2 regions of the Pseudomonas entomophila genome follow, and region 2 is predicted to be linked to the other one. Evidence: riboswitches for the same ligand, from Rfam matches in the RefSeq annotation. Region 2 holds a riboswitch; the other holds the start of a gene.
The links. A riboswitch is a leader RNA that binds a small molecule or an ion and turns the genes downstream of it on or off. The one in region 2 is predicted to bind cobalamin.
Positions count from the first base shown of each region.

Region 1: another riboswitch for cobalamin. It lies ahead of IM733_RS03455 (TonB-dependent receptor); the one in region 2 lies ahead of cobW (cobalamin biosynthesis protein CobW).

Region 1 covers NZ_CP063832.1:760,056-763,554, forward strand. Annotated here, with positions in the region: gene IM733_RS03455 (TonB-dependent receptor) at 1-1,123, opposite strand, end outside; cobalamin riboswitch at 1,233-1,437, opposite strand; gene IM733_RS03460 (MFS transporter) at 1,516-2,889, opposite strand; gene quiC (3-dehydroshikimate dehydratase QuiC) at 3,430-3,499, shown strand, end outside.
Region 2 covers NZ_CP063832.1:1,137,955-1,141,453, reverse strand. Annotated here, with positions in the region: gene cobN (cobaltochelatase subunit CobN) at 1-682, opposite strand, end outside; gene cobW (cobalamin biosynthesis protein CobW) at 686-1,753, opposite strand; cobalamin riboswitch at 1,855-2,053, opposite strand; cobalamin riboswitch at 2,114-2,338, shown strand; gene IM733_RS05190 (CbtB domain-containing protein) at 2,446-2,631, shown strand; gene IM733_RS05185 (CbtA family protein) at 2,642-3,337, shown strand; gene IM733_RS05180 (cobalamin biosynthesis protein) at 3,337-3,499, shown strand, end outside.

The DNA of each region.
Region 1 (3,499 bases), 380 kb from region 2:
ACTCGACACCCACCACGGTCTTGCTCGCAAGGCCGAACAGCCCGTGGTCGAAGGTGAAGCTCTGGCGGTCGCCGAGCTGCTCCTGGTTGTGCTTGATCTCCAGGTAGCTGCCCCGTTGCAGCAGGCCCTCATCGGCGTTCCAGGTGTAGTCCTCGGCGTTGCGCCAGTGGCGGCGGCTTTTGATGTAGTACAGCAGGTTGCTGGCCGAGACCGTGTCGCTGAGCGTCCAGTCGGTGGTCAGGCGCGTCCACTCGTCGTGGTAGCGCTGCACGTCGTTCTGCACGTTGTAGTTCTTCTTGCGCAGGCTGTCGCGGTAGTGGCCGTCGATCAGCGGCGTGCCAAAGTAGTTGGCCGGCTCGGCGTCGCCACGCTCGTGGGCGAGGGTGAAACTCAGGTCGTCACTGGCATCGAAGCGCAGGGCGGCGCTGAGCGACAGGTTGCGCGAGTCGGTGCGGTCGACCCAGCCGTTGCCTTCCTGCTTGTTGAGGGTGACCCGGTAGCTCAGGCGTTCGCTCAGGCTGCCGCCGCTGTCCAGCCCCAGCTGTTGGCGATCCCACGAGCCGTAGCCCAGGCGCAGGCGGTTGTGGATCTCGCCGGCGAAGGGTTTTTTCGGGATCACGTTGACCACCGCGCCGGTGGCGCCTTCGCCGTACAGCACCGACGCCGGGCCGCGCAGCACGTCGATGCGCTCGACCATCCACGGGTCGACCGGGAAGGTCAGGGTGCCGGCGCCGGTGTACAGCCGCGCGCCGTCGAACAGTGTCATCACCGAACCCTGGCCGCTGAAACCGCGCGCCGACAGGCCGGTGCCGCCATCACCGGGGGTGCCGATGAAGGTGATGCCCGGGGAGCGGGTCACGGCGTCCTGCACGGTGAGGTTGTTGCGTTGCAGGATCTGCTCGGCGCTGATGCTGCTGGTGCTGGCCGGGGTTTCCAGGGCGCTGAGGTTCAGCCGTGAACCGGCCTGGGTCGGGGTGGCCAGGTCGATGGCCGAGGGCTCGCGGGTCTCGGTGACCGCCGTCGAGGGCAGGGTGAGCGGGGCACCCTGGTGGTCGTCGGCCAGGGCCGGGAGCGAGACGGCCAGGCAGGCCGCCAGGGTGTGAAGCTTGTTGAATCGGGACATGTCGTTCCACTGCTGCAGGAATGAATGGATCCCGGTGGAAAACACGCAAAGGCGAACCACATACGCAGGCGCGCACGCGATGACCGGCCTGCGCCCGCCCACCGCGGGTTGCCAAGTAAGGCTTCAGGCCGGTCTCCGGGCTTGCGAGGGGCATGAAACCTTCACCTTCCCATGCGGGTGCACAGTGGTCTGTCGAAGGGGTCGCTCGCTTACCGTTGCGGGGGCAGCGCCGGACTTGTCGTGACAACGACTCACCGGCTTCCCGTTTCACCCTGCGCACGGCGGCGCAGGACACCTGAAACTGGCGCGCATCTGACCATCGAACGAGGGGGGAGTCAATCATCTGGATGGGCCAGGCACTGTCAGTGCGCGACAGGTCTGCCCCGCGGCGTTCAATGCCCGAACGCTTTCAGGTTGCCCTTGCGGTTGGCTTCATAGGCTTCCTGCGCCATGGGCGTTGCCTGCGGGTTGCCCAGGTCTTCCATGGCCAGCCGGTGGGTCTCCGGCGCCAGGTATGCCGCGAACGCGCACACGCAGGTGATGAAGAATGCCAGCCCGCCCACCACCAGCGGGATGTTGTCCGAGCCCGGCGGTGCCACGGTGGCGAACAGCGCCGGCAGCATGGCGGTGAGCATGGTGCCGACGTTCTGCGCGATGGCCATGGCCGAAACCCGGTAGCGGGTCTGGAACAGCTCGGGGTAGAAGCTTGGGAACACCGCGTTGTAGCCCTGGTAAACCATGCCCCACATGACGATCGAGGCGGCGAAGGCCAGTGGCACGTTGTGGATGCTGATCGCATACAGGTAGACAAACGCCAGCAGGCCCGAGCCCAGGCAACCGGCGATCATGGTCGGGCGGCGGCCGATCCTGTCGGAGAGGTTGCCGACGAAGGGGATCACCAGCACCGCGACGATATTGCCCACCACCGGGATCCACAGATACACGCTCTTGTCGAAGCCCACGCCGTAGGCCGGCTGCACCGCGTAGGCCGCGCCAAAGATGGTGGCGACCACCGGGATCACGTTCATCAGCGCCATGAACATCACCAGCACCATGTGCTTCCAGCTGTGACGGAAGGCTTCGCTGATCGGCGACTTGGCGACCTTGTCCTGCTGCTCTTCCTGGACGAAGGCCGGGGTTTCGTGGACCTCCTTGCGGATGATGAAGCCGGCCAACAGCACCAGCGCGCTCATCAGGAACGGAATGCGCCAGCCCCATTCGTTGAAGGCCTCGCTCGGCATGAAGTAGGCCAGCGGCAGGAACACCGCCGCCGCCATCACCTGGCCGGCCTGCACGCCCTGCAGCGTGTAGCTGGCGTAGTAGCCACGGCGGCCGAACGGCGCGTGCTCCATGATCATCGAGCTGGCCCCGGAGATCTCGCCGGCCACGGCGAAGCCCTGGACCAGGCGCAGCAGCACCAGCAACGCCGGGGCGAGCAGGCCGATGTCGTGGTAAGTGGGCAGCAGGCCCACGGCCATGGTCGACAGGCCCATCAGGAACATGCACAGCAGCAGCACGTTCTTGCGCCCGCGGGTGTCGCCCCAGTGGCCGAGCACGAAGGCGCCCACCGGGCGGGCCAGGTAGCCGACGCCGTAGGTGGCCAGCGAGGCGATGATGGCCATTTTCGGGTCGGTGGAGGGGAAGAAGATCTGCGGGAAGATCAGCGCCGCGGCCTGGGCATAGATGAAGAAGTCGTAGTACTCGAGGGCAGAGCCGATCCATCCGCTGGCGGTGGCTTTCTTGGCTTGGGAGCTTGTGCGGGCCATGTTGTCTCCGTTGTTCTTGTCGGTGGCCGAAAGGTCAGCGCGCACAGGGCGCGTGAACCGTGGGGCGATAAGGAGAAGACGAACGTGACGGTGCGGATCGCAGGGCGAGGAACGTGAGCATAGGTCGGTACCCGTTTTATTGAACTTATTATGTGGTGACGTTGGGCGGTGCGGCGCAGGACCCGCCGAACGACCGGCGTGGCAGCGAGAAAGGCCGGCGGGGCCTGCGACTGGTGTTCATGGTTGTTCACGGGGGTGGGTGAATCAATTCGCCGGAACGGGTTTTGTTCGGTAATCGAACGAAAACTAACTGTTCCGTACAAAGTTCGTTGCCGGGGTGACTTTACCTGCGAATAATCGCTCATGCCAGGCCGATTGATGGGCTGTCGTTACCGCTGCCCTCATCGATCTGGCATGACCTCTGTAGGAGCGGCTTTAGCCGCGATGCAGGCGCTGCAGTGCCTGGCATCTGCTTCGCGGATGATCGCGGCCGAAGCCGCTCCTAAAGAGGAACGCCCCACAACAACAAGGAACCCCAGCATGCAGCGTTCGATTGCCACCGTGTCCCTCAGCGGCACCCTGCCGGAAAAGCTCGAAGCCATCGCCGCCG
Region 2 (3,499 bases):
CCTGCAGACGCTGGCAGAACACGTCAATGAACGCGGTGTTGGCCGCTTGCAGGTGCGAGCGGTAGAACAGCAACGGCGCCACCGGGAACGTCGGGTTCCATTCTGCGTACCAGTCCTCGGGCACCGCGCTGGCCTTGTTCGGGTGGTAGACCGCGGTGCGCGGCAACGGTTGCGGCTCCTGCCACGGATAGTCACGCCCGAGCCACAGGTTGGCCAGGCAGTTGAACAGGTTGACGGCGTTGGCCTTGCCGCCCTGGCGCAGGTAGTGCCAGAGCCGCTCGGCCTGCTCGCCACGCACCGTGCCCAGGTCGGTCAGTTGCGGATCGGGGCGATCATCGCCCGGCACCAAGATCAGTTGCACGCCTCGGTTGGCCAGTTCCACCAGTTGCTCGACACCATAGCGCCAGTAGCCGACGCCGCCGTGCAGCGAGACCAGAATCACCTTGGCGTGGCGCAGCACCTCGTCGACATAGAGATCGACCGAGGCATGGTTCTGCACCTGCATGGGGTTGGCCAGGCGCAGGCTGGGAAAGTCCTCCGGCAACTGCTCGGCGGTTTCGGCCAGCAGTGCCAGGTGCGAATCACCGCTGCAGAGGATCACCAACTCGGCGGGAGTCTGGCCGAGATCGGCGATGCTGTCGTCCGGCACGAAGCCGCCGGGCTGGGTCCGCAGCAGGTGCATGGGTCAGGCGCCCAGGGCCTGGCGCAGGCGCGCTTCCAGTTGCGCGGCATCGAGGTCCTGGCCGATCAGCACCAGGCGGGTGATGCGCGGCTCTTCGTTGCGCCAGGCGCGGTCGAAGTGCTTGTCGAAGCGGGTGCCCACGCCCTGGATCAGCAGGCGCATCGGCTTGCCGGGGATGGCGGCGAAGCCCTTGGCGCGCAGGATGCCGAACTCGGTGACCAGTTGCGTGAGGGCGTCGAGCAACAGGCTTTCGTCGGCTTCGGGCAGGTCGAGGGAAATGGAGTCGAAGGCGTCGTGGTCATGGTCGTCATGGTCATCGCCATCGTGGTGCGAATCGTGGTGGGTGCGCCGGCCATCGATATGCGCCTCGGACTCGGCACCCACGCCCAGCAACACCTCCAGCGGCAGGCGACCGCTGCTGGCCTCGATCACCTTGACCGCCGGCGGCAGCTCTTCGGCCACTTCGGCGCGGACCTTGGCCAAGCCTTCTGAATCAATCAGGTCGGCCTTGTTCAACACCACCAGGTCGGCGCTGGCCAGTTGGTCGGCGAACAGTTCGTGCAGGGGCGACTCATGGTCGAGGTTGGGGTCGAGCTTGCGCTGGGCGTCGACCTGGTCCGGGTAGGCGGCGAAGGTGCCCGCTGCCACGGCCGGGCTGTCGACCACGGTGATCACCGCGTCGACGGTGCAGGCGTTGCGGATTTCCGGCCACTGGAAGGCCTGGACCAGAGGCTTGGGCAGCGCCAGGCCGCTGGTTTCGATGAGGATGTGGTCCAGGTCGCCGCGACGGGCCACCAGTTCGCGCATCACCGGGAAGAACTCTTCCTGCACCGTGCAGCACAGGCAACCGTTGGCCAGCTCATAGACGCGGCCATTGGCCTCTTCTTCGCTGCAACCGATGCTGCACTGTTTGAGAATTTCGCCATCGATGCCCAGCTCGCCGAACTCGTTGACGATCACCGCGATGCGGCGGCCCTGGGCGTTGTCGAGCATATGGCGGAGCAAGGTGGTCTTGCCCGAGCCGAGGAAGCCGGTAACGATGGTGACGGGGAGCTTGGCCAGTGTTTTCATGTCGCGGTGCCCTTGGCGGCTGTGGCGCGGGCATGCAGGACGATAGCCACGGGCCGTGCCGGCCTGGCTGGTTCGCCACCGGATCACCCCGCCCGGTTGAAAGTCGAAAACGTCACGAGGCAGGTCTCCTGGCTCGCACTGCGCCGACAAGAATGCCAGCTGGATGGCGCCTTCCCGCGCGTGCGCAGTGGCTGTGCCGATCCGTTCCAGTGCCTACAGTTGCGGGGGCAGCCGCGGCATCGACCGCGTTCCCGTCTTAGCTCCGGCCAACGCCGGAGAACCTCGAAGCGGCAAGGCTACGCAGAGCCTGCCTTGCGGTCAACCGCCGCCGCCATTGACGCAAGGTTCGCCCCATGATTTGCTAGCGCACTGCGTTCAGGTGCCCCCTTGGGGTGAAACGGGAAACCGGTGCGTCACGCGTCTCTTTGCAAGAGGCCGGACAATGCCGGTGCTGCCCCCGCAACGGTAAGCGAGTGAAGCGTCTTGACCACTGTGCCCGTCGACACGGCATGGGAAGGTGACGCCAACAACGGAGCCCCGCTCCACCTCGCCAGCCCGGAGACCGGCCTGACGCCACATGAACACCCCGCGGTGGGCGGGCGCTGTCGCATACCTGGGCGAGCTTCGCCCGGGGTCGCCGCGCTTGCCCGTTGCCCCAATGCCCGACAAAAGCAACAGCAGAGGAACGCGTCATGCCCATCACCAGCACGAAACACAGCATCGCCACCCCCGTCAGCCTCAGCCAGCGCATGATCATCGCCATCGGTGCCAGCCTGCTCGGCCTGTGCCTGGTCTACTTCGCCGGTTTCTCGCACATCGAGGCGGTGCACAACGCCGCTCATGATACCCGCCACAGCGCCGCCTTCCCCTGCCACTGAGTACGCCCGCATGATCACGCGCATCGCCCGTACCGCGGGCTTCAGCGGGCTGCTGGCCGCCCTGCTGTTGACCCTGCTGCAAAGCTTCTGGGTCGCTCCGCTGATTCTCCAGGCGGAAACCTACGAGAACGCCGCCCCCGCCGCCGAACACCACGCGCATGGCGAGGCCGCCGCGCCCCACGAACATGAGCACAGCGCCGAAGCCTGGGCGCCGGAGGATGGCTGGCAGCGTGTGCTGTCCACCACCGGCGGCAACCTGGTAGTGGCGGTAGGCTTCGCCCTGATCCTTGCCGCGCTGTACAGCCTGCGCGAGCCTGGCCGTGTCAGCACCGGCGCGCTCTGGGGCCTGGCCGGTTTCGCCGTGTTCTGCCTGGCCCCGACCCTGGGCCTGCCACCCGAACTACCTGGCACTGCCGCCGCCGACCTTGGCCAACGCCAGACCTGGTGGGTCGCTACCGCCGCTGCAACCGCAGCAGGTTTGGCATTGCTGGTGTTCGCCCGTCACTGGCTGCTCAAGGTGATCGGCGTCGCCCTGCTGGTCATCCCCCATGTCATCGGCGCGCCGCAACCGCCCGTGCATGAGAGCCTGGCGCCGGAAGCCCTCGAAGCGCAGTTCAAGATCGCCTCCTGGCTGACCAACGCCGCCTTCTGGCTGGCGCTGGGCCTGCTCAGCGCCTGGCTCTACCGTCGCTCCAGCCACGCTTGATGTCCCTGCATCCCGCTCAGCCGGCGTTGTACGCCGGCTTTGGCTGCCGTCGCGGCTGCCCGGTCGAGACACTCTCGGTGCTGCTGCGCCAGACCCTGACCCTTCACGCCTTGCCCCTTTCCTGCCTGCGCGGCATCGCCAGCATCACGCCCAAGGCGCGTG